DNA from 2 places in the Aliiglaciecola sp. genome. Region 2 is predicted to be linked to the other one. Evidence: riboswitches for the same ligand, from Rfam matches in the RefSeq annotation. Region 2 holds a riboswitch; the other holds the start of a gene.

Region 1 (15,764 bases), on a different contig from region 2:
CAATATGATTTTAGCCGTGTTTCATATTAGCCTTGTTACTAAAGAGTCGTTTTCAATTGACTTAAAGTACTGAGTAATAATTCCATTTTTTTGACTATTCCAGGCAGAGCATTCTCGAACTTTTGTTGCTCCGCGGTTTCAAGTTCAGCGACCTCGGCGGCAAGCTCTTTCACATAGGGCATGAATCGTTTACTTTGAACGCCAAATCCCGCGTCTTCTGCAAATATATGATTAAACTTGCCTTTTCCTGATTGTTGCAGTTTAGAAAGTGCTTCGTCTGCATCTATAGCTTTACGATAAATAAGCTGCATATTTTCAGTTAATTTCTCAAATAACGGGCGAAGTGTAGCGTTCAATTGTGGGGACATGGAAAATAATCTCAATAAAGTGAAAAAAAATACTCAAGAATGTTTGATTAGAGTCGATAACAAGCGTAGACGGGTAATTCTGCCTGTTTTTTTAAATTGCTACAAGCAATGAGGTAATTGGTATGGAACTTCAGGGTGTAAATGCATCAGGGGCTACCGGTGCGTCACTTGAAACCAAAGCTTTGCAACTCGCGAAATCAAATCAAGAGACGCAAGGTCAAGCGACGCTTCAGTTGTTGGAATCAGCGGCTGACGTACCAAAAGTTTCTTCTAATCCTGCAATTGGGTCAAATGTAAACACATTTGCCTAATTTAAGGGTGAAGATGTAAGTCTAAAGGTGTCTTGCCAGGTTGTCCGCCTATTTCTCTTACGAGTTTCGGGACAAGAAAACCTGGCAAGCGCTTTATCATTTCTGCCATGATTTCCCTTGCTTGATTTTCATTCACGTCAAAGTGGGTAGCACCTTTTACTTTATCTAGCATATGCAAATAATATGGCATCACGCCTGCTTCAAATAAACGTTCACTTAAGGCTATTTGGCTCTCGGCGGTATTGTTTACGCCCGCAAGCAATACAGATTGATTCAGCAGTGTCACCTGATTTTCCCGCAGTAAATTTAGCTTTGAGATTAACTTTGTGTCGATTTCATTAGCATGATTGATATGCAATACCATGATCATTTTTAACCTAGATTGGCTAATCCATTTAACAAACTGAGCGTCTATTCGATTCGGAATGACTACTGGTAAGCGGGTGTGCATTCTTAGTCGCGTTATGTGAGGAATCTGTTCAATCTCTTTGGTTAGCCATGCTAGAAAGTCATCTTTGGCCATTAGTGGATCACCACCAGAGTAGATTATCTCATTTAATTTTGAATCTTGAGCAATATAATCTAAGGCTTCTATCCATCCCTGTTTATTTAAACTATTTTGCTGATAGGGGAAGTGTCGACGGAAACAATAACGGCAGTTAACCGCACACCCACCACGAACCATTAATAGCGCCCGAGTTTGATACTTATGCAAAATTCCTTGTTGCGGTGTTTCTTGTTCTAGTAAAGGGTCAACAGTGTATTCGGGGTCTTCAAGGAACTCGTCATATAACGGAAATATTTGTTTGAATAACGGATCTTGGGTGTCACCTTTGCTCATCAAGTTAGCAAAGTGTTGTGGAACACGCATGGGGAAAAGTGACCTAGCCGTTATATTTTTAATCTGTTCTTCCACTGGAATATTTAAATATTTCAGTAGTTTTTGCGGATCATTAAAGCTAGTTGCTAGTTCTTTTTGCCAGTTACTCTCTACAGAGATGGATTTTTTAGGTATTATCTTGGCCAAACGAGTACTCAATCGATTAATTTAGAGGGTTTATGGCTAATTACAGCACAAATGAATTCAAAGCGGGCTTAAAGATAATGCTCGACGGCGAACCTTGCAACGTTCTTGAGAACGAATATGTAAAACCAGGTAAAGGTCAGGCCTTTAACCGAGTTAAAATTCGTAAGCTTATTTCCGGAAAAGTGTTAGAGAAAACCTTTAAATCCGGTGACAGCGTAGAAGGTGCAGATGTAATGGATACGGAACTAACGTATCTTTATAACGATGGTGAATTTTACCATTTTATGAACAACGAAACTTTTGAACAAATTGCTGCTGACGAAAAAGCCGTAGGTGAGAGTGTGAAGTGGTTAGTTGAGAACGACAATTGCACAATTACCCTGTGGAACGGTAGCCCAATCGTTGTAACACCACCTAATTTTGTTGAACTAGAGATCACTGAAACTGATCCTGGTCTAAAAGGTGATACTGCTGGAACAGGTGGCAAACCTGCTACTTTGGTGACTGGTGCCGTAGTTCGAGTTCCTTTGTTTGTACAAAGGGGTGAAGTAATACGAGTAGATACGCGCAGCGGTGAATACGTTTCACGGGCGCAAAAGTAAGTTTTCACGTCTAGGGCCCAATATCCATTGGGCTCTCAAATTATCTGGTTTTTATGAATTCATCAGTCAACTGGCGACCCACCGCAACTATTCAAACCTTGAAAAAGCGTGCAGAGATTAATACTCAGATCCGTGAGTTTTTCGCTCATCGTAACGTATTAGAAGTGGAAACCCCGGTGTTAGCACATGCAAGTGTCACCGACATACATCTTCAGGGATTTTGCACACAATTTAATAGCCCTTTGAAGCCAGAAACTGAAAATTTATTTTTGCAGACATCTCCAGAGTTTGCCATGAAGCGTTTATTATGTGCCGGAAGTGGCAGTATCTTTCAGATATGTAAATCCTTTCGCAATGAAGAATCTGGTAAGCATCATAATCCTGAATTTACCATGTTAGAGTGGTATCGCGTCGGTTTTAATTCATCCCAGCTAATTGACGAAATAGATGAGCTCTTGCAAAAGATACTCAAAACCGATCCCCTCGATAGACTCACTTATCAGCAAGCTTTTCTCACTTATTGTGATATTGATCCCTTGTGCTGCACTTTAGAAGACTTAAAACGCAAAGCAGAATATTTTGGGTTTACTAATATTGCTCAGCATGAGACTTCAAAAGATGTGCTTCTACAATTGCTTTGCAGTCAAGTTGTAGAACCTAAAATTGGCCTTGTTAAACCTGTGGCGTTAACTGATTTTCCAGCGTCACAAGCAGCTCTAGCTCGCATAAAACAGGACGATCCTCGTGTGGCGGAACGATTTGAAATTTATTTCAAAGGGTTGGAGCTTGCAAACGGCTATTACGAATTAACTGATGTTAAGGAACAATTGTCACGGTTTGAAAACGATAATCAGGTTCGCCAGCAAACTGGTCTGCCTGAAGTAGGTTTAGATGAGCATTTGATGGCTGCGATGGAAAACGGTTTACCTGATTGTTCAGGGGTTGCCCTAGGTGTGGATAGATTAGTGATGTTAGCTTGTGAGGTTCAAAACATCGACCAAGTCATGAGTTTTTCAATTGGAAATGCATAGTTCAACAATCTAAACTAAAATTTAATCGTCAAAGTTAACAAAATACATGGTATGCCTTCACATTTTTGTTAAACTGAATTTGAAGGATTTTTAATCGACGCACTAACACTTATTACTTAGTTTATATACCAATGAATGTGAGTGTTTTTCGGTTTCGATTTGACGAGTGGATTGATGTCACAACTTTTTCCCAAACCAAAGCCTGCTTTTCTAGCGGAATATTTGGTACAAAGTAATTCCAATAACATTCAGTACGCCATTTACTTTTCTTATTTGGCATCTGTAGTTTTTGGTATCCAATTACTAAGTCATTTTCGTCTGGGAGAAGGCGTGCTTTTTGCTGCCAATATTCCATATACTTTGTTGTACTTAGTGTCATTTCTATTTGCTTTGACCAATGCATTTCTATTAAGCAAATTACAACGTTTTCCAAAGTTACTCTCTTTTGGCAATGCCATTGAAATTATTTTCTCAATATTTTTTGCCACTGTAGGTGTTTTTTGGTCTCTGCTAAGTGTGAATGATGGTCAGGGGATTGCGCCTTTTACGATTATTATGGTGTTACTGTGCTGTTCCCTCCAAGGTTACCTAAGTTATCTTTTGAGTATTCTTGTGGTGGCTTTTGCTGGACTGCTTGTTGGGCTTATTTGGGGCACAGATTCCATTGATCTATGGCCTCACATTAGCATCGCTTTTAGTAGCGTTTTAGGGTGTTTTGCGGTTGCCCATTTGGTCGAAAAAACCAGATTGAAAAGCTTTGAAACCATTTATTCCTTAACTAATACGAATAAGCAATTACAAACCCTTTCGCAACAAGATCACTTAACCAAACTACTGAATCGCCGAGCCATTGATAGTGCCCTTAAAAGAGAAATGGCACGGAGTGAGCGCTTTGACCATTCTTTATCTTTACTGATGATTGACGTGGATAACTTCAAGCAAATTAATGATGGCTTTGGACATGTTTTTGGTGACCAAATACTAATCGATATCTCAACTAGCATTAAAAAACACGTTCGCGATGTTGATTATGTTGGTAGAATGGGCGGCGATGAGTTTTTAGTGATTTTAATTGAAACTAATCAAAATAATGCTCTTCAAATTGCAGACAGAATGCGCGATGAAGTTCGAACAATCAATAGTCAAAAATTAGATTGCGATATATCTATTAGTGTTGGTCTTACTTCAATGCAAGGAGAGAGCGTTATGGCTCTATTAGAAAAAGCGGATAAAGCTTTGTACCTTGCTAAAAAGGCTGGCAAAAATAAAGTCCGTAGTGTTTTTTCACAACCAAATGATGCACCAGGTTCATGAATTGTAAAGGTACCCTAGTAGCTCAAACTGAGCGTTTAAATATCCGTAAAGTCACCCTAGCAGAAGCTTATTTTATCCTAGATTTGGTTAATGATCCGGATTGGATCCGGCATATAGGTGACCGTAATATTCACAATCAAGCAGATGCACGTGAATTTATTGAAAATGGGCCCTTTGTCTCTTATCGAGAAAATGGTTATGGACTGTACGTATTTTGCGATAACCGCAAAAATCGCCCCATGGGTATCTGCGGAATGTTAAAAAGACCCTTTCTTGAATACCCCGATATTGGCTATGCTATTTTGCCTGAATTTAGACGCAAAGGATTAACCTTAGAGGCCTGTGGTGGAGTCTTATCAGCGGATTGTAAGCGTCTAGGTTTAAAAACCGTGCATGCAATGATATCGCCAGAAAATACGCAATCAATTAATCTAATTGAACGATTGGGGTTTGAATTTACTAAGGTTATTCAACACCAAGGTGTAGATACAAAACTCTTTACCTACACCAAGCCGGAAGCATTATAGGGGGGGTAAAATCGTCACTTTGTTTAATAGTACCGGCTCTATGGGCACATCAGCCCAACCAACAATGGCGTCATACTGAGTTTCTACCTGAGATATGGCGTCTAAAATATCTGTGCCCTCTGTTACATAACCGAATACAGCGTAACCCCATTTTCTACCAGGATCTAAACTCTCATTATCATTTAAATTGAAATAAAATTGACGGTTCGCGGTATGGGGATCATTTGAACGGGCCATCGCAATGGTATAGGTGCGATTCTTTAAACCGTTTCCGGCTTCGTTATAGATATCAGGAAATTTAGATAAATCTTTGTAGTCTTTATCATAACCACCACCTTGCACTACAAAGTCGGCTATCACTCTGTGAAAAATTGTACCTTCAAAACTACGTTTATCCACATAACGTAAAAAGTTATTAACCGTAATGGGCGCTCTAGATCTATCTAGTTCGACAACAAAGTCACCCATGGTGGTATGCATCATTACTCTTGGGTAATAATTATCCGGTTGAATTTGTGAACCATCGTCTTTGGGTTTGCCCTGGACTAAAAAAGTGACGAAGATTAATGTTAGGGTGAACAAAGCCTTTTTCATGATAATTACTCTCTACTTCAGCGAAGATAAAATACTAAATTTTTTGTCACTCGAAATGACGTTATAGCCACCAAACAGGCGTTTTAGTTTTTGTGGATATTCTAAATGTCGATTGCCGATTATCCGCAATTCTCCCCCCTTTTTCAGCGCTGAGCGTGCATCCTCAAACATTTGATTGGCAATATGATCTGTAATCGTATTCAGTTGATGGAAAGGAGGGTTGCAAATTACCTTATCAACTTGTGGGTTATTTTCCAATTCTTCCATGCAGTTGCTGACAATAAAACGTGCGCGATGCGTCTCTTCGGGTAAATTATTTTGCACATTCAGTTTCGCAGATGCCACCGCCATATAAGACTCATCCATAAAAATCACTTGGGCATCCGCATAGCGTTTAAGAATACATAATCCTAAAACACCGTTCCCACAACCTAAATCGACCACAGTTTTAGCGGTGCAATCGGGCAAATTATCAATTAATAAACGGGCACCTATATCAATTTGCTGACGCGCAAATACATTGGCATGATTGCTAATGGTAAAAGGTTCTTGTTGCATCTTCCAAACGCTAGGGTAGGGCGAGGGCTTTTGTTGGATTGCCAGATCAGGTTCACAAAAGATTAAACGCGCTTTTTTCTTAGCTAAGGATGTGTGGGTTTTGCCCAAATACTTTTCAAACAGTGCTAAGGTGGATTTTTGTATCAATTTCGCTTTAGCGCCAGCTATTATTCTCGTGTTCTGTGAAACCACGGTTTGCAATTGAATTAACTGATGTTCTAACAAGGCCAAGGTTTTTGGGACTTTAATCACCACCCAGTCTGGAGCTTGAGGCATGGGTGCGAGACTATCGATATACGTAATTCGAGCCTTGTCTAAGCCATTAAGTTCTATATTTTGTTTACATGCCAACTGAGAAACTAGAGAATCACTCACATGGTGAACCTTGGCTTCGTTTAACCAACAACTCAAGGCACCAAAATCGTCATTTAGGACAACAATGCTAGCTTGCTCGATATTTTCTTGGCTTTGTTGAATGTGAGCGAGAAGCAATTCATCTGCTGCATCCCATGCTTGCCAACTAGGGTGAGTAATTCGCTTTGGATAGCGGTATAATTCCAGGGACTTTTCTAAAAAGTTAAAGCTAGTATTCATTTCAGCAGGATTCACGTAAGTTTTATGCAACAGGATTTATTTTCATCCCACCAAGTCGGTCTGAGTCAAATGCCGATGCAAGATGCTGTAGTGCATTATCAAGCCGACTTTTTAGATTCAGATACCGCCAGTGAATTATATCAGAATTTACAGGCTAAATTAGCTTGGCAGCAAGATTCAATTCAGGTCTATGGTCGTAAGGTTGCGATTCCCCGTTTACAAGCGTGGTACGGTGACCAACAAGCAAGTTATCAATATTCTGGGTTGACCATGGTACCTAATCCCTGGATCAATGAATTACGCCAACTAAAAGATTCGTTAGCGCAAATTTGTAAAACTGAGTTTAATTCGGTTTTAGCAAATTGGTATCGAAATGGTCAAGATAGTATGGGGTGGCATGCTGATAATGAAACAGAGTTGGGCTACCAGCCCACAATAGCCTCTGTGACCTTAGGCCAAACTCGCGATTTTGATTTTAAACATATGCAAACTGGTCAAAAGGTGAGGTTAGCACTGCAACATGGCAGCTTGTTACTTATGGCGGGAAATACTCAACAATTTTGGCAACACAGTTTGCCTAAACGCAGTCAGTCAGTAGGCGGCCGTATAAATCTTACCTTTCGTAACATAATTAAATAAGTGTAGACGTTATAAAAACACCTTCTTCATGGATTGGAAATTATATCTAATTGACTCAATCACTTAGTCAAAAATATGAAAAAATAGTTTTTTAATTTTCCGTGAACAGGCTAAATTTATAGTTGGACACACAAAGGAACCACACAATGAATATCCAAAATAATATTGAAAAGAAGTTGCTATCGCATTTCAATCCGGCGCATTTGGAGGTTATTAACGAAAGCTTTATGCACAACGTACCTAAAGGGTCCGAGACACACTTTAAAGTTGTTCTTGTTACGCCTGAGTTTGCAGGTAAGCGTTTAATTAATCGCCATAGAGCGGTAAACGCTGTGCTCAAAGAGGAACTTGCTGAGCAAATTCATGCATTGGCGTTACATACTTACACCGGAGAAGAATGGCAAAACTTATACGGTAACTCGCCAGACTCACCTAATTGTTTAGGTGGGATGAAGCAAGCCGCATCGTAAAACAGTTTGTATCTAGGTGTGCCTATTCCTTTCAAGGGCACGCCTTAATATCGTAAAGGGGATGTCAGATAATCACTCCTGCTGATAAATTCGCCTAGTCTGCTGAATTTGCTTACACAAAACTTCAACCTCACTTAATACTCGGGTGGTCATTCGAAAGAGCTTATCGGCGTCTGGACGAAAGATGAAACCGTGCTGTACGGCAGGCAAAAAACTAAACTTTTGCCAATTATATAATTTATTGACTGACTGCTTATTTGATTTAGGTTGAATAATGGCTTGCGGCATTTTGCTAATGACTTGCTCAAGGGATACTGAAGGATAGTCATTATCTAGTTCAGCAAAAATGTTGATGGCACCGCAGGTGTTTAAATGTTGTTGGGGCCAAGCATTACCCGCAATGGTTTGCAGGGGAGCAGGCCAAATTTCGAAAAATACGCTTACCGGTGTTTGATTAGCAAAATCGTGCCTTAGTTTTGCCAATTGTGTTAAATAAGTGTCTGCACGATGCTTTGCTAGAGTTTGTCTACCGGTTAGATCACCAAGCATCAGCAACTCTTTTCCGACATCTTCTAAGGTTTTTGGGTCAGAATAAACCACTGGAATACCAAATTGTTGTAACCGATCCAAATCCTCAAGTGGATTTCCACTTTTCCATGCGATTACCAGATCGGGTTTTAACTGCAAAATCTTTTCAATTTGCAAACGACTATGATCACCGACCCGCGGTAAGGTTTTGGCTTGTTCTGGATAATCGGCATATGAACCCGTGGCAATAATTTGCTCTCCGGCACCGATGTCAAACAGCAGTTCTACAATATGAGGAGCTAAGGCGATGATTTTAAAATTTTGTCGTTCGTTTTGTTTTACCTGCTCAAAATTCTGTACCGTTGTGGCATTAGCGGTTGATAGCAATAGGCTATGAAAACCCAATAAACAACACACCAGAATGTTTTTGATGTTTGGCACAGACAAGATTAGCGTCCTCGGTTTTTTTGCAGGGCAAATAAGAAAAATAAGCTGCCAATGGCTGATGTGATAATCCCAATGGGGATTTCTTGATTTTCCACAACCACCCTGGCGATGACATCGATCCATATTAAAAAACTACCGCCAACTAACACACAGCCGACAATTAAATTTCTGCTCGTTACTCCAAACCAGCCTCTAACAATATGCGGGATCATTAACCCAACAAAGCCGATACCACCACAATATGCGACTATGCAGGATGTTAGTGCGGCGCAAATGATTAATACCAGTAAACGCAGTGAATCAACTTTGATTCCTAAGGTTTGAGCGTTTTCATCACCTAATAACATTGCGTCCATATGACGACCAAAAAGCCAAAGTAAAACAACACTAATAGTAACGATAGGAAGCATAATCCAGACGAACCACATTTGCGCATTGGCTAAGCTTCCTAGTAACCAAAATATCACTTTATTAGCGGCAAAGGGTTCCGCCATAAATAATAAAAAGTGGCTTAGGGCACTGAGCATAAATGACACCGCCACGCCTGCCAAAAGTAAATGTTCGGTACGATTTCCAAACAGTTTTCGAGACAAAATTTGCACAATAATGACTGCCAGAAATGCACCAAGGAACGCAGCTAGCGGTAACGCATAAGTAAAGGGGATTTGGGCTAGGTACGCAAAAATGGGAGAGTGTGAGGCCAAACTACCATTAAACAATAGGGTTGCAATACTTGCTCCTAAACCTGCTCCAGAAACCACTCCAAATAAATAGGGATCGGCTAAAGGGTTACGATATACGTTTTGCAAAGTCGCCCCGGCAACGGCTAATCCCGCGCCCACTAAAAAGCCCACAAGCACCCTAGGTAAGCGAACTTGCCAGAAAATAACCTCTTCAACATTGGCTTCACAACTATTTGCCATACAGCGTAATACACTGAGTAAATCTAGGTCAGCGGCACCAAAAAATAGGCCTCCCAAGATACTAAGTATGCTAAAACTGGCTAGAAATCCCCACTTGCCCTTAGACATTAGCTAAACCCATATCATCTGCGGGCTCTTCAATATCGATGTTGGGGGGATAAAATTCGATTCTTATTTTGTTATTGTTGGGCTTTTCAATTACTTGGCATGGAGTTTTGAAAACCTGTTGCAAGCGTTGTTCTGTCAATACTTGTTTGGGTGGGCCGAAGGCTAACAATTGCCCTTGGGCAAGTAGACAAATTTTATCGCAATAGTCGGCTGCGTGATTTAAGTCATGTAAGCTCATCACTATGGTAACTTTGTTTTGTTTGGCTATTTTGCACAACAAAGATAATATTTGATGCTCATAATACACATCTAAATGGTTTATGGGTTCATCTAAAACAAATAACCCTGCTCCTTGCACCAATGCTCTAGCAATTTGCCCACGTTGTTGCTCGCCTCCTGATAAAGAGCTAAACAGTTGGTCGCTTTTTTCAGTCAAACCCACTTGCGCGATTGCTTTTGCAACTCTGGCTTTATGCTCAACTGATACTTTAGAAAATATAGACTGATGGGGAAGTAAGCCCATACTAACTATTTGTTCTAAATCGAGGTTGAAGACACTATTATTGAACTGATTCACCACCGCTATTTGTTTCGCCCGGATACTTGCAGTGAAACTTTCAACTGGGGTTGCCTGCCAAAATACCTGTTGCTCGGACGGATACTGACCCGAGATTAACTTTAACAAAGTGGTTTTACCCACACCATTAGGTCCAACCACCCCAATGATTGTCCCTTCTTCTGCCTGAAACTGTATATCAGAAAGTATCTGCTTTTCGTCAATATAGTAATTAAGGTGGTTAAGTTTGAGCATTACTGTGACAGTTTTTCCCATTCATCTGAGTCGCACTAGTTTGGCGATAGGTTTTTGTTAGTCGAGTGCGTGCCTTCGTATCGATTTATTCGACATGAACGATGTTGATAATAGGGGGATTCGCAATGAAATGATTACCCAAGACGATCGTGAATTCCCGCACGCTAGAAAAAAGATATAGCTGAAGATCTGGCTGGTATCTGACTTATGACTGACAATATTGCCTATCAATTACAGTTGCGGGTACAGTTTTGGATTTACACCAAATTCCCATTTCGTTTCACTTGATGCGCAGGAAATAAAATTATCCCTTTCCTAAATAAAGTGAAAAACCGAATCTAATATATAGCCAAAATATAACAATCTTTATGCTTGCGCCCTAGCGTTATTTGCGAAAAAAACGTTTAATATCGTACAAATAGAATAATTAGACAGGTGTATGGAAATGTTTAACGCCGCATCCCTATCGCGGACCATTGACGTTTTTAACGATAATATTTGCAAATTAGTAAGCTGGTTTACGTTATTTATGGCGTTAATCACATTGTTAATTGTGGTGCTACGTTATGGTTTTGATATTGGTTGGGTTGCGATGCAGGAATCTGTTATGTATTTGCACGCCTGTGTCTTTTTATTGGGCAGTGCTCATACGTTACGGGTTAACGAACATGTTCGAGTCGACATCTTTTACAGTGGGTTTGATAAGGTTAAAAAAGCTAAAGTCGATACCTTTGGTACTCTATTTTTTATGCTGCCGGTGAATCTGTTTATATTAATAATTTGCTGGGACTACGTGACATCTTCTTGGGCCATAATGGAAGACTCACAGGCAGCTGGTGGTTTACCTGCTGTCTTTTTACTTAAAACCTTCATACTGTTGTTCGCCGGTCTTATGGTTTTGCAGGGAATTTCAGAGTTAATTCGTAATATTAATGTCTGGTTGAATCATCCTAAAAACGCAATTACAGAGGGTAAATAATGGAATACCTCTCACTGATAATGTTTTTAGTTGTTTGTTTAACCTTATTACTGGGTTATCCCGTTGCGTACACCTTAGCGGGTACCGCTTTAATATTTGCCGGCGGTGGCGCTTTATTTGGCGTTTTTGATACCGCTTACCTGCATGCTGTGCCTAGCCGACTCTACGGCATAGTTACCAATCAAACTTTGATTGCCGTGCCTTTATTTGTGTTTATGGGCGTCATGTTAGAAAAATCCAAAGTTGCTGAAAGACTATTAATCGCCATGGGACAAGTCTTTGGTAGATTGAACTCAGGCTTAGCAATTTCTGTGGTTTTGGTTGGTATGTTGTTAGCAGCCAGCACCGGTATCGTCGGCGCTACCGTAGTTACCATGGGCTTGTTGTCATTACCTACCATGTTAAAACAAGGGTATTCTCCCTCATTTGCTACTGGGGCGATCTGTGCAACCGGTACCTTAGGGCAGATTATCCCTCCTTCAATTGCCTTGGTTTTGTTAGGTGATGTGTTATCAAGCGCATTCCAGCAGGCTCAACTCAATATGGGGATATTCTCCCCTGATTCGGTTTCTGTCGGGGATTTATTTATTGGTGCCTTAGTGCCAGGCATGATTTTGGTAGGGATGTATTTACTCTATGTGGTGTTGTTTGCTAACCGCCATATCGATAAAACCATAGGCGAGGAACAGCGTGAATCACAAGTATCGGTTAATTTAGCTGGGGCCTTGTTACCGCCACTTATCCTCATATTTGTGGTCTTGGGGTCTATCTTAGGGGGATTTGCAACGCCCACTGAGGCCGCTGGAGTGGGAGCTGCAGGCGCTCTTATTTTGGGCTTAGTGCAAAAACAAGTTGATTGGAACAAGTTAAAAGAAGTCATGTTAAGCACCACTCGAGTAACTTCTATGGTGTTTCTGATTCTCATTGGTGCTTCAATATTTTCCTTAGTGTTTAGAGGCTTTGGTGGTGAAGAGTTAATTGAGCACTTTTTTGAACAGCTACCTGGAGGCACATTCAGTGCCGTGTTGTTAGTAATGGTAGTGATCTTTTTACTTGGCTTTATTCTCGATTTTATCGAAATTACTTTTGTTGTGGTGCCTATCATTGCGCCAGTTTTGTTAGCTATGGGCGTCGATCCTATTTGGTTAGGTATAATGATTGCGGTGAATTTGCAAACTTCGTTTTTGACGCCACCTTTTGGTTTTGCATTGTTCTATTTGCGCGGAGTCGCGCCTGCTAATGTTCAGACCACTCAAATATATAAAGGCGTGATACCCTTTATTATTATTCAATTGCTATTATTAATAGGCTTGGCTATTTGGCCGGATCTGGTAACGTGGCTGCCTTCTATGTTGTGACCCTTATGGATTTATTGAAATGAAAACCTTAAAACTTGTCTCATTACTTTTTAGCATCATTGCTGTTACCGCCTGCGGTGGCAAGTCATCTTCAGATGCTGGTGCTAGTGCCTCAGAGCAGACCTATGAATGGAAATTAGTCACTTCGTGGCCGAAAAATTTTCCTGGGTTAGGTAGAGCCCCTGAAACATTTGCTAAAAACGTTGAGCGCATGTCTAACGGCCGCTTAAAAATTAAAGTCTTTGGTGCGGGCCAAATGGTTCCGGGGTTTGAAGTGTTTGATACTGTTTCCAGTGGGGCCGCTGAAATGGGACATTCAGGTTCTTATTATTGGAAAGGTAAAGCGCCAGCTGCACAAATTTTTACAGCTATCCCCTTTGGCATGAATGCCACTGAATTTAATGCTTGGCTGCACTATGGTGGTGGCTTAGAAATGTGGCGTGAACTCTATGCACCATTTAATTTAATTCCGTTTGCTGGTGGCAATACTGGTGTTCAAACCGCAGGTTGGTTCAAAAAAGAAATTAATAGCGTGGAAGATTTGCAAGGTTTAAAAATGCGTATCCCAGGTTTAGGGGCTGAGGTTCTTAAAAAATTGGGTGGTATTCCTGTGGCCCTGACCGGCGGTGAGTTATTTACGTCTTTGCAATCTGGTGCCATAGATGCGACAGAATGGGTTGGCCCATACAACGATTTATCATTCGGACTTTATAAGGCGGCAAAGTATTATTATCACTCAGGTTGGCATGAACCTGGGGCTAGTTTAGAGTTTATTGTTAACAAAAGCGCATATGAATCTTTGCCTGAAGATCTACAGGCAATAATTGAGGTAGCCACTAGAGCAGTGAATCAAGATATGTGGGACGAGTATACGGCAGCAAATAATGATGCTGTACAAGCACTGGTTGAAACCCATGGCGTTGATATGCGTCCTCTTCCTAAAGATGTCATTGTAGCTCTGCATGCCGCTAGCATTGAGGTGATGCAGGAGCAATCCGCTGCCGATCCTACGTTTGCTAAAATTTATGCGTCTTACCAAAAATTCCAGGAAGGGGTATCTAAATACCATCAACTTTCTGAAATGGAATATTATAATAATCGACAAGAGAGAAAATAAATTAGCTGTTCAGATTTGTTGTTATGGCAATGCCTATTACAATAGAAGCTTATTCAGTGAAAGCTATACTTACGCCTTTATAAATCTTGTTTGTGATTGGGTTTTGATAGTTAAACGGCTGTTTAAAATGTTCGGAAAAATTTTTGAGGAAAATAGACTATGGTAATTAAGCCCAAGGTACGTGGCTTTATCTGCACTAACGCTCATCCTGTTGGTTGCGCTGCGAGTGTTGAAGAACAAATCGAATATGTTAAAAGTCAGGGAGATTTAGGAGAAGGACCCAAAAACGTTCTAGTGTTGGGGTGCTCAACTGGCTACGGTCTTGCGTCTCGCATAGTATCGACTTTCGGTTATGGAGCCAAAACCCTTGGTGTTTGTTTTGAAAAACCACCTACAGAGAGAAAAACTGGTACTGCGGGTTGGTATAATACGGCTGCATTTCATCAGCAAGCAAAAGACGCTGGTATTTATGCAAAAACCATAAACGGTGATGCATTTTCCAATGAAATCAAACAACAAGTGATTGAAACTCTTAAAGCCGACATAGGTAAGGTTGATTTGGTCATTTACAGTTTGGCTTCTCCTCGCAGAACCGATCCAGAAACTGGTGAAGTGTATAAGTCTACTCTAAAGCCGGTTGGACAAAACTATAAAACCAAAACCTATGATACTGATAAAGATCTGATCCACGAAATTGAATTAGAAGCTGCAAACGAAGACGAAATTGCCAATACGATTAAAGTTATGGGTGGTGAAGATTGGGAGCTTTGGTTGAATGCTTTAGCCGAAGCTGATTTGTTGGCAGAAAATTGCAAAACAACAGCCTATACCTATATTGGTAAAGAGTTAACTTGGCCTATCTACGGTCAGGCGACTATTGGTAAAGCCAAAGAAGACCTTGATCGTGCAGCCAGTGAAATTATTAAGCAGCACAGTGACAAAAATGTTTCTGCTTATGTTTCATCGCTAAAAGCGTTGGTAACCCAAGCTAGTTCGGCCATTCCTGTGATGCCTTTGTACATATCATTAATTTACAAAGTGATGAAGCAGGAAGGGACCCACGAAGGTTGTATCGAACAGATCACCGGCTTGTTCCAGCAAAAATTATTAGCTGATGCTCCTGAAACTGACGAAGACAATAGACTTCGTATGGATGGAAAAGAAACGAATGAAGCAACTCAAGCCGTTATCAAAGGTTTGTGGGATCAAGTTACCCAAGATAATTTCCATGAACTGAGTGATTACGCTGGTTATCACCATGAGTTTTTGAAGTTATTTGGTTTTGACATTGAAGGTGTTGATTACGAACAGGATATCAATCCTTTAGTTGAGTGGTAGAAGATCGTTAGACTCCTATTAAATGGTATATCAAACCCTAATTAACGTTCGCGTGTTAGGGTTTTTAATATTTTTAAGGGGTCTTAAAAAAATTCAGCACTGCTCATAAATTGCACTATA
Region 2 (15,764 bases):
GTCGGTTTACGTTTTGCTGGTCGGCTTCCAAGGGGCAACTTGCCTAATTCCTGTTCAGGCGTAGCAACTCTGAAATAAGGTACGAAGTTTTCGTCATGACGTACTGTCTTACGGTAGTTGTCACGACCTTCATTGGCCATAGCCGTAATTGCTTCTCGCCACTCTTGTTTAGGTTTAGGTGGTGGGAACAAAATCGCTTCTAAAATCGCGCTGGCATATAAACCTAGGCTTCCTTTAGCAAGCTCAGGCATACCAAACTTATAACGTATTGTTTCGCCTTGCTCTGTTACCCTGAAACCGCCAGTAAGGGATCCTGGTGGTTGTGAGTGGATAGCCGCATGAGCAGGTAAACCACCTCGACCAATAGTTCCGCCGCGACCGTGGAACAAGGTTAATTTAGTGTCAAATTCTTCAGCGAGTTTAACTAACGCTTCTTGAGACTCGTATTGAGCCCAGCCAGCAGCTAATGCGCCAGCATCTTTAGCCGAATCGGAATAACCGATCATGACATATTGAGTGCCTTGGATATAACCTCGGTACCAATCGATACTCAGTAATTGTTTCGTCACTGATGCTGCGTTATTTAAGTCATCCAAGGTTTCAAACAGGGGAGCCACAGGCATAGGCCAATTTACCCCAGTATCTTTGAGTAGTAATTGCACTGCAAGTACGTCTGAGGGCAGGCTGGCCATGGAAATGATATAGATTCCAAAACCTTGTTGATTGTTTTTGGCGATAATACGACAAGTATCTAATACTTCTTGTACGTCTGCCGAAGGTTCCCAGTTTTCAGGGATGAGTGGACGTTTTGAGCTCAACTCTTTTAATAAGAATGCTTGTTTATCCTCTTCACTCCAGTGCATGTAGTCGCCCATGCCAAAATAACGTGTTAATTCACCGAATACTTCGGCGTGGCGCTCTGAGTCTTGACGAATATCAAGTTTAAGCAGATGAACACCAAAACAATGTACACGTCGAATGGTGTCGAGTAATTTGCCATCGGCGATTACCTGCATTCCACATGCGTGTAAGGATTCGTAACAAACTAACAAAGGTGAAAGTATGTCATCTTGGGAGGTAACCCAATTACTGTCGTCTACTTGATGTCCGGCTAAGAAGTCTTCGATACCTTCCTGAGTTTTAGCAAGCCTATGATAAAGAGGGCGCAGTAAGGCACGATAGGGCTCTAGCTTATCGTCACCGACAAGATCTTTTAGGGCTTGGTTACAATCACCCATGGATAGCTCTACCTGCAAGCCATCAATATCTTTAGCAAATAGTTTAGCCGCGCGTTTTCTGGCTAATAACAAAACTTCTTGGGTAATTTTAGAGGTGACATTCGGATTACCGTCACGGTCTCCGCCCATCCACGAACTAAATTGCACCGGCGATGCGTCGATTGGCAATGAAATACCAAATTTGTTGTTAACCTTTTTATCCAATGAGCGAATAAAGGCAGGAACAGCGTCCCATAAGGAGTTTTCTATAACTGAAAATCCCCAGCGTGCTTCGTCAACTGGAGTAGGGCGCACTGAACGTATCTCTTCGGTGTGCCAGGCTTGGCTGATAAGGTCAGCTATGCGAGTTTCTATTTCACTACGCTCTTCTTCCGATAGCATACTTTGATGCATTTCACGGAGACAGCGGGCAAGTTCACCGTGTTTATGAATAAGCGTACGACGAGTTACTTCGGTTGGGTGGGCAGTGAGTACTAAGTCGATTTTAAGCTGCTCAAAAGCATCAGCGAAATCTTTTTGTTCGACTTTAGCGTCATCTAAATGTTCGAATAACTTTTCCACAGGATCATCTGTAATGGAAATGCTATTGAATTCCTGTTCGGCTATATTGGCTAAATTAAGGAATTGTGAAAATGCTCTGCCAACGGTCAGAAGATCTTCGTTATTAAGTTCAGCAAATAAATCTTTTAACTGCTGAGTTGAATCTGTTTCGCCTAAGTGAGACTTGCGCCCGCCGATACGAATCGACTCAATACGCTCAAGCCACTCTTCACCAAGCTGAGCACGAATTGTGTCGCCGAGAGTCGAACCTAGAAATCGAACAGATTCCTTTAATTGAACTGCTAGTTGCTCTTTCACATATCCTCCAAACTGAATATACAAATTAGAATTTATTATTTATAAAAATATGTTTTAGTTCGGGTACAAAGTTAAATCATTCTTTTATTTTCAGGTCGTTTTAATAAACTTTTATTGTTATTTTGACGCTTATTTTACGACTTTTATTATTTTACTAATTTTGTATCTAACCAATTAGCTTTTGGGGTACAAGGCAACACCTGAACTATGTTACCATTGACGTTTTATCTTTTCCCAATCAAAACAGGATATAACGTGACAGAAAAATATAACAGTGTTGAGCTTCAAGCAAGCTATGGTATTGGTTACCAAATGGGCGAACAATTGGCTTCTAATCCATTTGAAGGTCTTGACATCGAAGCAGTAAAAGCTGGTTTAGAAGACGCTTTTGCTAAGCAAGCGCCACAAGTTGACAATCAGACCTTGGGTGCTGCATTCAACGAAATTCATCAACGCATGCAAGCGGCTAAAGCTGATCAGCATAAAGATGCTATCGAAGAAGGCGCTGCATATTTAGCAGAAAATGCTAAGCGTTCTGAAATTACAGTAACGCCTTCTGGCTTACAATACGAAGTGTTGACTGCTGGCGAAGGTGAAAAACCTGCTGCAACTTCTAAAGTACGTACACATTACCACGGTACTTTAATTAACGGTAATGTATTTGATAGTTCTTATGAGCGCGGTGAACCAGCAGAGTTCCCAGTTAATGGTGTTATCAAAGGATGGACTGAAGCATTACAAATGATGCCAGTTGGTTCTAAATGGCGTTTACACGTACCACACGACTTGGCTTATGGTGAGCAAGGTGCTGGTGGCGCAATTGGTCCTTTCAGTACATTAGTATTTGATGTGGAACTATTAGATATCGTTGCTTAATATTTGCAACTATCGATTGAAAAGGTCGGATTTATCCGGCCTTTTTTTGTGTCTTTTAACAAACCGTTAAAAGACCTGAACTAGCTTAGCTGCTAAAATGAACGATTAACAATTAAATTAATAAACTATAAATTTGGGGTAGTAAATGATTGACCTGATAACCAACCGTGACAGTAACGTCAAAAATGACGTGCTATCAGGAATAACCGTTGCCTTAGCATTGGTTCCTGAAGCGGTTGCATTTGCCTTTGTTGCTGGTGTTGAACCTATGGTAGGGCTATATGCTGCTTTTATGATGGGCTTAATTACGTCCGCAATTGGCGGCAGACCTGGAATGATTTCAGGCGCAACGGGTGCTATGGCTGTGGTCATGGTGGCGTTGGTGGCTCAACATGGTATTCAATACCTTTTTGCCGCGGTGATTTTAGCAGGTATTTTACAAATCCTGGCGGGAGTTTTCAGGTTAGGTAAATTCATCCGCTTGGTGCCTTACCCAGTAATGCTAGGTTTTGTTAATGGGTTGGCAATTGTTATATTCCTCGCCCAGTTAGGCCAATTTAAAGTCGTAAATGAGCTAGGTGTTCAAGAGTGGATGCAGGGCAGTATGCTTTATTTGATGTTAGGTTTAGTGGCCCTAACTATGGCCATTATTTACTTTTTACCGAAGTTAACCACAGCGGTTCCTGCTTCCCTTGTGGCCATTGTAACCGTGACTCTATTAGTTCATGGGTTGGATCTCGAAGCGCGCACAGTTATCGATTTTGTCAGAGGCATGTTACCTGAAGATCAAAGAGCAGCCGCTACTCTAGCGGGCGAACTACCCAGTTTTAATGTACCTATGGTGCCGTTGAATATGGAAACCTTGTATATCATTTTACCCACCTCAGTAATTTTATGTTTAGTGGGTTTGATTGAATCTTTATTAACCTTATCGCTTATAGATGAAATGACCGATACCCGTGGTCGTGGTAACAAAGAGTGTGTAGGTCAAGGTGTTGCTAACACAGTTAATGGATTCTTTGGTGGCATGGGTGGTTGTGCGATGATTGGTCAAAGCATGATTAACATTAACTCAGGTGGTCGTGGACGTCTATCTGGGATTACCGCAGCGCTAGTCTTACTTGGTTTTATTCTCTTTGCTGCGCCATTAATTGAGATGATCCCTTTAGCCGCTTTGGTTGGCGTTATGTTTATTGTTGTCATTGGCACTTTTGAATGGGCTTCTTTCCGCATTGTGCGTGGTGTAAACAAAGAAGATGCATTTGTGTTGTTTTTGGTAACCGGTATTACCGTTGCCGCTGATTTGGCCATTGCTGTGGTAGTGGGTGTGATTGTTTCGGCGTTGGTATTTGCCTGGAAACACGCTACTCATATTAGTGCTAAAACCCATACCGATGAAGATGGTTGGAAAGTTTATGACCTTGAAGGACCGCTATTTTTTGGTTCGGTATTACATTTTCGAGATTTATTCGACCCGCAGAACGATCCACAAGATGTGGTAATCGATTTCCGTGAGTCACGAATTTGGGACTCCTCTGGTTTGGATGCCATCGACGGTTTGGCTGACAAGTACAAAGTTCAGGGTAAAAAGTTACATATTCGTCATATCAGCCCCGAGTGCAGTAATTTGTTGACCAAAGCACAGGATTACGTGGAAATGAATGTAAATGAAGATCCTCGTTATCGCATTGCCTCGGATAAATTAGGTTAAGCACAGCGAAACTTTTGCGGGGCTTTAGCCCCGTGAAAGGTAGGTGTATTCCATGGCCTAAAGGCCATGCTACAGGTTGGGGTGTTTAACCTCTTGTGGGAATGGATCATTACCTTGTAGGCGGGTGCTTTAGCCCCGTAAAAGGTATCGGTGGCGTTTAGGTATATTCCATGGCCTAAAGGCCATGCTACAGGTGAGGTGGTTTAGCCTCCTGTGGGAACGGATGATTCCTTTGTAGGCGGGTGCTTTAGCCCCGTGAAAGGTGTCGGTTTCCTTTAGGTATATTCCATGGCCTAAAGGCCATGCTACAGGTGAGGTGGTTTAGCCTCGTGTGGGAATGGATGATTCCCTTGCAGGCGGGTGCTTTAGCCCCGTAAAAGATGCCGGTTTCGTTTAGGTATATTCCATGGCCTAAAGGCCATGCTACAGGTTGGGGTGTTTAGCCTCTTGTGGGAATGGTTCATTCCGTTGTAGGCGGGTGCTTTAGCCCCGTAAAAGGTATCGGTGACGTTTAGGCATATTCCATGGCCTAAAGGCCATGCTACAAGTGAGGGGGAAAGGTGCCGCTGTTGGTATGATATATTCCATGGCCCTTAGGCCATGGAATAACAACCTATTATGATTGGTTGGTTAACCAAATAATCAATTCAACAAACTCATCTGGCGTCATTTTCGCGCCAAAAATTGCCTTGTATTTATCGTTCACAATAAACGTTGGAACGCTGCGGACCCCTTGGGTTAATTTATCATTTTTACGCACTGCGCCACGTATTCCATAGCTATTGGCTAGCTTTTTCAACTTTTCACTATCACCGCCAGCTTCAGAATAAACTTGCAAAATATCATCCATGGAAGCAATGCTTTTGCGTTCTTTATGGATAGCAGTAAAAAGCGCAGTGTTAAATTTGTCTGCTTCACCTAATTGTCGCGCGGCTAACATTGCTTTGGTCGCTGCATTCTGGGTATCTTGTTCGGCACCACCCATAAAGTTCACATGGGCTTTGGTGAAAGTCACATCACTGGGCAATTTACCTTTAAGTTCTTTTGCTATGCTCTCGAAAGTAAAGCAGTGTGGGCACCAAAACGAGAACACTTCACGAACCTGTTTAGTTTGGCTCGGTATCTCTTTTATTACAGTGTAGTGTTCACCTTCTTCCCACTTCGATTGCGCCATGGCTAAAGCTGGAATTGCGCATATAAATGCTATTAAAAAATTGCGCGTTAATTTAAAAATCATATAAATAAAATCCTATAAAAGTAATGTTATTAACGTTGTTTAGATAACCAAACAACTAAATCTGCGATATCGTCTCTAGTCATACCTTGTGCAACGGTTGCTTGATATTTTCCATTTACAATAAAGTTAGGAACCCCACTCAAGTGCTGACGATAGGTTTCGATGGTTTGGTTATTTTGTTTAAGCAGATTATTAATTTGGAAACTAGTCTCCATTTTGTCGAACTCGCCGTTATCAACGCCTTTGGCTAAGAAAATGTTTCGTAACTCTGGCGTACCGGTAATCAGTTGACGTTGTAAATGAATATAACTAAAGATAGCGCTATTTATTTCTTCTTCTCTGTCCATACTTCTGCCAATTAGCAGGGCTTTTGTTGCCGCATCTTGAATTTCTGGGCTAGTAAAGCGCATAAAGTTTACATGCACTTTTTTGAACGTGACATCTTTATCTAATTTAAGCTTTATCTGTTCTACAATAGGTTCAAAGTTAAAACAATGTGGACACCAGAATGAAAAGAACTCAAGTACTTCGGGCTCTTCTGAAACCTCGTCACTAATGATTTGGTAGTGAGTGCCTTCTTTCCATTTAGCTGGTGGAGCAGATGGTTCCGATGGGCTCTCTTTTGAGCAGGCTTGCAGTGATAACAGTATAAATAACGCAAATACAGTTGATAGTTTTTTCATATCAATCAATTCCTTCAAAAATTTGCTAAAGGTTATCATAGCTAGTAAAAGATTAGGTATAGTTAATCAGCCAGATGAATATAATCTGCGGATGAAATGCATAAAAAAACCGCTTCAAGAAGCGGTTTTTTGTATATTTAAGTTTTCTACAAGCTAATGGTGGTTGACACAAAAAAGTTTTGACCTGCCGTATTAAAGCCATTTACTTCCTGATAATCGTCATCAAAAAGATTATTTACACCGGCTTTAACACTCACTGATTCAACTATTTGCCAGCGAGCTGTTAAGTTTGTTACTTGGTAGTCATCTATTTCTACACCAGCAATATCCACCGCATTTCTAACACTTCTAAATGTTAGCTCTGCAGCGAGTTTGTCGTCTAACCAAGCGTTTCTAACTCCGACATTGAATTTGTTTCTAGGTCTTCTCAAGCGAGCTTCACCAGCACTGTCTTCTGCGTCGTTGTATGTATAGTTGGCCCACACTTTCAATCCGTTGGCGAACACTTGTTCTAGGCTAGTTTCAATACCTTTGGATTTACTTTCTCCGCTAGATTGTAAATACCCTTGATAAGATGCTAAATCGAAAACAATTTCGTTTTCTATGGACTGTTTGAAAAAGACCATTTCAGCACTCAATCCATTTTTGGTATCGATGACAAAACCTAGATCTAAGCCTTCACTGTTTTCTTCAGCCAATTGCAATCCTGCAGCGTCACCGTATGCATAAGGACCATCGTTATAGCTTTGTTCATAAATACTTGGTGCGCGGAAGCCGGTGCCATAGGTGGTTTTAAACTTCACGTCAGCAAAATCAAATGGTACGATTTTAACCGCACCTAAGCGCACACTATTATGTTTACCGAAGGTATCATTATCGTCGTATCTGTAACCTAGGTTGAATGCCAGTTGATTGTCGAATTGACCTAGCCATTCTACGAATAGACTTTTCTGATCTCGGCTTAAATCATTGCCATCGATTTCCTGGGTTTCTTTTTCCAAGCCAAAGACGAAGTCGTGCTGCTTCCAGTTTAGGCTACCTAAGTACTCGAACTTATCGATGCTACCTGAATTGCTAAACCCGTATTCGCCATTATTAATATAATCTCGATCTACATCAGTTTTATTATAAGCAATTTGATGCTGACTATTGTCCCCTTGATAATTTACAGCGCCGCGAAATGTTTGCTGTTCAGCCTCAGTGCTACAGGCGTTGATTAGCGCAAAAGTGGCATTATCGTAGCAACCATCGTATTGATTTTCGGCATCGACATTTCGAAACACTAAAGACGCCGCGATGTTTTCCGTTAAGGCCAGCTGTCCTTTAAAATGCACGCTTTGGTTGTCATAACCATCTTTCTCGCCACTTTCATCGCTAGTTTTCGCGTTAAAACCGTCACTTTTGACTTTTGAAGCCGATAAGAAGAAAGAACCGCTATTGTTGCCAGCAGCAATGTCAGCATTAAATATTTGTGTGTCAAATGAACCCGCAGCTAAGGTGCCACTAGCCTCAAACCCTTTTACTGGTTGCTTACTGTACATACTGATAATACCACCAGCGTCAGCACCGTAAGAAAGCCCTTGAGTACCACGTAAAATCTCTATTCGAGATAATTGGTTTATTAACACATCATCAAAAATTGGAGCAACTTGTGGAGAAGATGTATCGCTTAGCTCTACGTCATCTATATAAAGTTTGGTTCTGAATGCTTCTTCACCGCGAATTCTGACAGCTGTACTCTTACCCAAACCGCCTGAATTTGATACGCCAACACTTGGGGTTTGACGCAAAATTTCAGTTACATTGATTGCTGTTTGCATTTCAATATCACTTTCGTCTAGCACAGAAACACTGGTCGCTAGTCGGTTAGTGGGTAACTGAATTCGGCTAGATACAACGGTCATCTTTTCAATGTCTTGTTGTTCTGGCGAGTTTGATTGAGCATAGAGATTGGAAGATGCTAGAGCCAAGCTAACGCTTACCCCTATAAGAGTAGTTTTATTTTGCATTTTGTTTAGCCTTGTTAAGTACTCCGCCCGAGTACTAGATCATATGAGTGACAGTTTGTGGTTTTGTGCACAAACCTATGCGTCTCAGGCCGGTATCCGGGCTTACAAGTGTCTTAACAGACTCGATTAATACCTTCCCATTCTTTCAAACAGTGGTAACTTATTAATCATCAATACCTTTGGGTATCACTTGTTTACCGTTGCGGGGGCAGCGTCAGCATAAATCAGATATTACTCTAATTGCACTGTCTTCCCGTTTAACCACCGATGGTGGCACCTAAGAGGTGAGCATTATATCCATCTGTTCTTAAAAGAATAGGGGTTTATGCTTTCTGTTATTAAAATAAAGTCAGACTTGGTTCTTGGAGGGCGGAATATTGTTCTTTTAAGGCTAAAATCTGTTGTTCCCAATACTTAGCATCTGCAAACCAAGGGAACGCTTGAGGAAAGGCGGGATCCTGCCAACGACGCGACAACCACGCCATATAATGGACCATGCGCATTGCGCGTAAAGGTTCAATTAAGCTTAATTGCCCACTATCGAATTGAGCAAACTCTTCGTAGGCTTCAACTAGGGTATCCATTTGTATTCGTTGCTGGTAGGTATCACCAGACAACATCATCCATAAATCTTGAATGGCGGGTCCCATTCTACAATCATCCAAATCTACGAAAGTTGGACCGTCTCGCCACAAAATATTGCCAGGGTGGCAATCTCCGTGAAGACGTATGGAAGAGTTGGGTTTATATAAGCTCGCCGCTAACGCTGTCACTTGCTCTAAAATAGTGAAAAATGCGGTGTGCAAGCTGCTCGGAATAAGTTCTGTTTTGTGTAGGGTTGCTGTTGCTTCAAGCAAGTGCTCCTGAATACTAAACGTTGGTCGATAAGCAAACGACTGGCCTTTTGACACTTGGTGGATACGACCAATAAAGCGTCCCATCCATTCCAGTTGGTCAAGATTATCAACCTCAAATTGACGGCCACCAACGGAAGGAAATATAGCAAAATAAAACCCCTGATAACTGTGTAATGATGCGCTTTTGGTCCGTAAGGGAGCCACTACAGGGATTTCATGGTCATGCAATTCTTGAGCAAAATCATGCTCTTCTTGAATTTGTTCTCGAGTCCAGCGCTGAGGCCGGTAAAACTTGGCCACATAGCGTCGTTTGTCATCACAAACAAACTGATAAACCCTATTTTCATAGCTGTTTAATGCCAATAGGCCTGAGTCTACTAAGTATCCTTTAGACTCAATGGCATCTAAAATGGTATCAGGGCCGAGTTGTGCAAAATCAAAGGTCGTTGCATTTAAGTCATTCATCGATAAATGAACTTACTAGTTTCGCTCATCTCAACGGGATCGCTGTTGCCATCAATTGAAGTAACCTTAAATTGGAATTCTGTTACAGTTTCGTTTAACGCATAAGGGTCAATAGCAAGGCTTATGGGCAAGTTTAAGACTTCACCACCTGCAACAGTGACTTGGTCTGGACCTATGTATTTATTCCCCTCTAAGCCTACAACATCAATTTTATACGTGTGTTCAGTTTGTGACTTATTCAGTACTTTTAAGGTATATACGTTCTCAATAAGACCGTCGTTGGTTTCTCTAAATAGTGAGTTGCGATCTCTGATAATGTCGACTTCTAATGGCACTCTAGCAATAATTTCATAGGTTAAGAGGGAGGTCATTATAAATAGTACAACCGCATACCCAATTAATTTAGGTCGAAATATTTTAGTCTTACCTCCGGCTAGTTCATGTTCAGAAGTAAAACTAATCAATCCTTTAGGGTAATTCATTTTTTCCATTACCCCGTTACAAGCATCAACACAGGCACCGCAGTTAATGCACTCGTATTGCAAACCATTGCGGATATCGATACCTGTGGGGCATACCTGAACGCACAAGTTACAATCTATACAGTCGCCAATGCCTTTTTGTTTGATTTCTTCGTGACTGGTTTTTCTTGAGCGCGGTCCACGCTTCTCGCCACGGGTAGGATCATAAGCCACAGTAAAAGTGTCTTTATCAAACATGGCTGATTGAAATCTAGCGTAGGGACATATGTGTGTACACATGATTTCCCGCATCCAGCCGGCATTTCCATAGGTGCAAACAGTAAAAAAGATAACTGATAAACCTGCCCAAAAACTGACATCGAAGGTAAAAAAGTCAATAAACAATTGGTTAATGGGGGTGAAATAGCCCACAAACGTTAGTGCCGTAAGCAAGGCAACTGTTATCCAAGCAAAATGTTTTAAAGCTTTTCGCCAAAACTTGTCGAAGTCCATTTTGCGCTGATCTAGTTTAATTCGCTTGTTTCTAGCGCCCTCTATTTTTTCTTCAAACCAAATATAAATAAAAGTCCATGTGGTTTGGGGGCACATAAACCCACACCAAACCCTTCCGGCAAAAGTGGTGACAAAAAATAGAGCGAAGGCGCTAATAATTAAAATCCAAGCCAGTAGGGTTAAATCTTGTGGCCACAAGGTAAGTCCAAAAATATTAAAACGCTGGGCGCCTATATCGAACAAAACTGCTTGATTTGAGTTGTATTGAATCCAAGGGATGAGTGCAAAAATGCCAAGGAAAAATAGTCCGAAAAAGCGTCGAAAAGTCTCTAAAGTACCTTCAACTGCTCGGACATATATGCGGCTTCGTGGTGTGTATGCATTTTCATGCTTACTGGCTTCGGGTTGGTGAACTTTTACTGCGGTTACGTCTTTGATTGGAATGCGTTCACTCATTCAATTATCCTTTACGGGACTACTAAAAATCTCGATGACATCGAAATTTTTATAGGTTAGTAATTAATCCCCCTATTATCGCACAGACTGCCCGCAAATTGTTAATCTGGATCAATGAATCAACTGTTTTTTTTGCACTTTCAACTGGGTTGCGGCCTTACACCGTTAAGTATAATTGATTGAATGTTATGTAATGTAGCTGCAAAAAACTCGGGGTCGTCTAAACTTTGACCTGTCACTGCCTCCACTTGAACCCGAAAATCAGCGTAATGTTGAGTTGTGGCCCAAATGCTAAAGATTAAATGATAGGGATCAATTGGCGCTAGCTTTCCTGCTTCTATCCAACCAGAAATAACCTCGACTTTAGCTTGTACAATGGCCCTTAATGGAGACTCTAGCTGATTAAATAAAAGCGGCGCTCCTTGTACAACTTCCATACAGAACAATCGAGACTCTTTCGGATTGTCTCGGGATAAAGTGAGTTTCACTTCAATATAACTCGAGATAGCTTCGATGGGATCTTGTTCTGGTGAAAAGCCCTGTAAAGGCTTTAGCCAAACATCTAATAACTGCTGAATTACATCTAAATAAAGCTGTTCCTTGCTGGCAAAGTAGTAGAGTAAATTTGTTTTGGAAACTTCTGCTAACTCTGCAATCTGTTCAACACTTGTACCGTGTACACCGTTACTAGAAAACAAATCTAGAGCCGCCTGCAAAATCACTTTACGTTTATTTCGTTTTGCTTCGGTGCGTTTACTCTGCGTTGTTGGGCTAGATACACGTGTTGACTTGTTGGATGTTTTGTTCCGCATTGTATAAGTCATCTGTCTATTCATATCCCATTATAATTTAATCCCTGTCCATTATGTTTTAACCAAGTTTTTAATAATAAGCAATCCCATCGATACTTAATTACCAAATAAACAGTATTCACAGTGAAGCACAAATGAGGTCCAGGGATTTATATAACGAGTAGGAGACCGCAAGATTTAGACACTCCAAGGCTTTTCATATTATTCGAGTTGCCATTGGGTATTGCGAAGCAGCAAATAGAACCGTCATTTAATGGGTAACAAGAGCTAAGTAATTGTTTATATGGGTATTGATTAAAAGACTCTTGTATAAGCTGGGATAATACAGAGGCCTTTAAAGTTTAGACTAGTTAGTCTAAGTTAATCGTTCATTTTGGTTCTGGGGCTATTTTGCCGCGTTTAGATGTGAAAGTATGTTTAGGTATTTAATTATTTTAGCAGAAATAGTGATATTGGTTATGGCGCTACGCTCGTCATTCGCCCAGTATTTGTTATCTGATATGCAAAATAGTTTGACTCAATTAATGACTGATATATCAATGAAAATGGAAAAAGCGCAGCTTAAAGAGGTGCGTTATTCTTTAGCTCCTTATACTGATCAGATGCGGGATTTTCAGCGTGATTACATTCTGGAAATTACGGATACCTCCGAAAATTTAGTCAATTTTCACGCTAAATATTGTGTTCAGCGTGAAATAAACCCTTTCGTAAATGGTTCAAACTTAGAGCTAGTTTGTCACACCATTAGTAACTCCACTTTGCTAGAAACTGAAGAGTCCACTTAGTTTTCAATCGAAATAGCTTTGCCTGTTCGTTTGAGTTAAATGACCGTAAAAGTTAATTATGAGGTGGATTAATTATGCGAGTTGTTTTGAATAAAAGACAAAAGCTTGCTCCACCTAACTCAGCGTTTTCTACCCAGCATTCACCTTGGTGCCAGTGCATTATGCGCTTGATAATCGCCAAACCTAATCCGGCTCCACCTCGTTTTCTATCTCGGCTATTATCAGGTCGAAAGAAGGGCTCGAAAATACGTTTTCGATAAATTTCAGGCACACCTAAACCGTCGTCTTCCATACGCAATAATATACCTTTCGAATTTTCGGAAACATCAACTTTAATCGTCGAGTGGGCGTATCGACTGGCGTTGTTAATAAGGTTATCTATAACTCTTTCGATGAAGTGCTCATCACCTAAAATAGTAGACTCTGAACCGACAATATCAATTTTAATGTGCTGTGGGATGCTTTTTTGTAAATAGGCGATGCGTAGTCTAGATAAGGTGAGAAGGGGGATTTCAGTAATATTCAATTCTGGCTGTTGTACTTCCATACTGGTGTAGCTCAACATTTCTTGAACTAACTTTTCTAATTCATCAATATCTTTATTCATTTCAGTCCAAGGACCAGACTCATCATAGTCATGGGCCGCAATGGCGAATTTTAAACGTGATAACGGCGTTCTGAATTCGTGGGCCACCGCACCAGTTAACTCTCGTTGTGTGTTTAATAATTCACGTACACGATTACCTAAGTCGTTCAATGCAATGGCAATGGGATAAACAACCGACGTACGCTCAATATCAATGGGGGGAAAATCTCCACTAGGACCAATGCGAGTTGCGGTTTGTTTTAGTTGCAGAAGATCTTTCCATAAGGGCCATAACCAAAGCGCAATTAAACCTGCTAATAAAAAGAAAAATAAGCCACTGTAAAGTAAGTACTTGCTACTACTGGTTTGATTATGTAACAGAGTGATCTCAAGTAACTTAGCATCAGTTGATTGGAAGTAAATTTGCGTACCATTTTGGTCATCAAACAAAACGATGGGTAATTGCTTTTCTAGCTTAGCTAATTCTTCTGCGTTCCATGCCATATCGCCCATATTCAACGTTTTCACTGAAAATAAGCTTTTATCTAGGTCTTTGGCTGTGATCCCACCTCGTTGCTGCAAAACTGTAAGTGAATTAATTAACGCTGCGTCACTTTGATTTACGGCGTCGTCATTAAAAAATACATGATTAAGTAAAGCGCTCAGCGCAATAAGGGACAGGGCAATAAATATATATAAACTTAAAAATAAGCGAGTCATATTGAGGCTGGAAGTGTGTTTAACATTGGGTTACTCCCAAGCGTCAGGAACGAAGAAAAAGCCTTTGCCCCAAATTGTTTTGATCTTGTAAGGATTTTGCGGATTATCTCGTAGCTTTTTACGTAAACGAGAAATACGCACATCCGCTGAACGGTCTAAACCATCGTACTCACGACCAATTAACTCGTTGTATAAGGTCTCACGTTCAACCAATTTAGATGGGTTACTGGCTAATTTCCACAACATATCAAATTCATGGCTAGTCAGTTGTATGAGTTCATCTGACAAAAGCACTTGTCGAGAATTGCGGTTTATTTTCAACTTTCCAAAACGCAATTGGTCGCTTTGGAACAGCGTATCACTGCTTTGTGTTTCGCTGCGCCTTAACAAGGCATTTATCCGAGCTAACAATACACGGGGTTCAACCGGTTTAATTACATAATCATCAGCCCCAAGCTCTAACCCTAACACTTGGTCAAAGTCAGAGCTTTTTGCGGTCACGAATAGCAGCGGACCGGTAAAGGTTTTACGCAAAGTTTTGCATAATTCAAAGCCGTCTTCCCCTGGTAGCATAATATCCAGAATAATAATGTCAGGTTTGTATGTTTCCATGGTGCTGGACAAATTAACGGAGTCATATAAACACTGGACTTCAAAATCTTGCTGATTTAGAAAATTAGCCATCAATTGACTTAGCCGTTTATCATCCTCAATCAGTAGAATACGTTTGCTCAAAATAGACTCCAAGGTTGCCTTACACGTCTAACTTGCTTCTTGTTGGCCCTCGCTTTGATGTCCATGGTGTGGGATAAAATCACGCTGCCATCTTGCGATTTAAGGTACAAGGTCGTTTCTTCTATAAAGCGAATAACAAGTGTTTTCTCTGGAGGAGCGTCTGTCCAACAGTTTAAGGGCGTTTGCCCTTGATAGTAACAGTAAGCCCCTGGTGCTAGATTCTTAAAATGCATGGTTAACACCATTTCGCAGGTATCACCTAGATTTTCTACGATGCACACTTTTGGCTGAACATGCCAACTAGGAGAGTTGCTCCATGCCTTTGGCAAATAGGCAAGTAACATGAAAGTCAGCATGAAAAAGTAAATTAATATAGTTTTGGATTCGAGGTGTTTCATCAAAATCGACGCCCCACACCTAAAAATACATTAGTTACATTATTCTCCTCAACAATGGGACTTTTGACCATTGAAGAGTGAAGCTTGCGAAATGCTAGGTTGCTTACCCAGTGCCATTGTTCATTAATTTTTTTAGTATATAGAAAGGATATTCCTGGTTGTATTCCAGACGAGACTGAATAATGGAAATTGGGCTCAATAGTATCTTTTTCGTTAATTCCATAATAATAGTTGGCTAACTTTGCACTTTTCCAAATTAAACTGGGGCGTAATATAAATTGCCAGTCATCGCTAGCCCAAAAATATTGATAGGATAGATTCGCTTTTTGTCCATGGTGAACATTGCTCGCATCGGTTTCAATAG

The links. A riboswitch is a leader RNA that binds a small molecule or an ion and turns the genes downstream of it on or off. The one in region 2 is predicted to bind cobalamin.
Region 1: another riboswitch for cobalamin. It lies ahead of ABJV04_RS09950 (ABC transporter ATP-binding protein); the one in region 2 lies ahead of ABJV04_RS00215 (TonB-dependent receptor).

The regions. Positions count from the first base shown of each region.
Region 1 is NZ_JBDWYG010000038.1:165,918-181,681, forward strand. Features, by position in the region: gene ABJV04_RS09885 (hypothetical protein) at 39-368, opposite strand; gene ABJV04_RS09890 (hypothetical protein) at 491-679, shown strand; gene epmB (EF-P beta-lysylation protein EpmB) at 681-1,706, opposite strand; gene efp (elongation factor P) at 1,739-2,308, shown strand; gene epmA (elongation factor P--(R)-beta-lysine ligase) at 2,362-3,339, shown strand; gene ABJV04_RS09910 (GGDEF domain-containing protein) at 3,514-4,653, shown strand; gene ABJV04_RS09915 (GNAT family N-acetyltransferase) at 4,650-5,180, shown strand; gene ABJV04_RS09920 (peptidylprolyl isomerase) at 5,175-5,774, opposite strand; gene ABJV04_RS09925 (methyltransferase) at 5,787-6,926, opposite strand; gene ABJV04_RS09930 (alpha-ketoglutarate-dependent dioxygenase AlkB) at 6,951-7,565, shown strand; gene ABJV04_RS09935 (BolA/IbaG family iron-sulfur metabolism protein) at 7,712-8,035, shown strand; gene ABJV04_RS09940 (cobalamin-binding protein) at 8,108-9,004, opposite strand; gene ABJV04_RS09945 (iron ABC transporter permease) at 9,013-10,041, opposite strand; gene ABJV04_RS09950 (ABC transporter ATP-binding protein) at 10,034-10,852, opposite strand; cobalamin riboswitch at 11,026-11,155, opposite strand; gene ABJV04_RS09955 (TRAP transporter small permease subunit) at 11,298-11,831, shown strand; gene ABJV04_RS09960 (TRAP transporter large permease subunit) at 11,831-13,189, shown strand; gene ABJV04_RS09965 (TRAP transporter substrate-binding protein) at 13,209-14,306, shown strand; gene fabV (enoyl-ACP reductase FabV) at 14,466-15,644, shown strand.
Region 2 is NZ_JBDWYG010000007.1:32,289-48,052, forward strand. Features, by position in the region: gene ppc (phosphoenolpyruvate carboxylase) at 1-2,096, opposite strand, end outside; gene ABJV04_RS00195 (FKBP-type peptidyl-prolyl cis-trans isomerase) at 2,352-2,972, shown strand; gene ABJV04_RS00200 (SulP family inorganic anion transporter) at 3,118-4,683, shown strand; gene ABJV04_RS00205 (DsbA family protein) at 5,300-5,920, opposite strand; gene ABJV04_RS00210 (thiol:disulfide interchange protein DsbA/DsbL) at 5,950-6,603, opposite strand; gene ABJV04_RS00215 (TonB-dependent receptor) at 6,750-8,612, opposite strand; cobalamin riboswitch at 8,682-8,908, opposite strand; gene ABJV04_RS00220 (serine/threonine protein kinase) at 8,951-9,934, opposite strand; gene ccoG (cytochrome c oxidase accessory protein CcoG) at 9,931-11,364, opposite strand; gene rutR (HTH-type transcriptional regulator RutR) at 11,505-12,176, opposite strand; gene ABJV04_RS00235 (hypothetical protein) at 12,590-12,961, shown strand; gene ABJV04_RS00240 (ATP-binding protein) at 13,014-14,267, opposite strand; gene ABJV04_RS00245 (response regulator) at 14,298-15,002, opposite strand; gene ABJV04_RS00250 (DUF3019 domain-containing protein) at 14,999-15,400, opposite strand; gene ABJV04_RS00255 (MipA/OmpV family protein) at 15,400-15,764, opposite strand, start outside.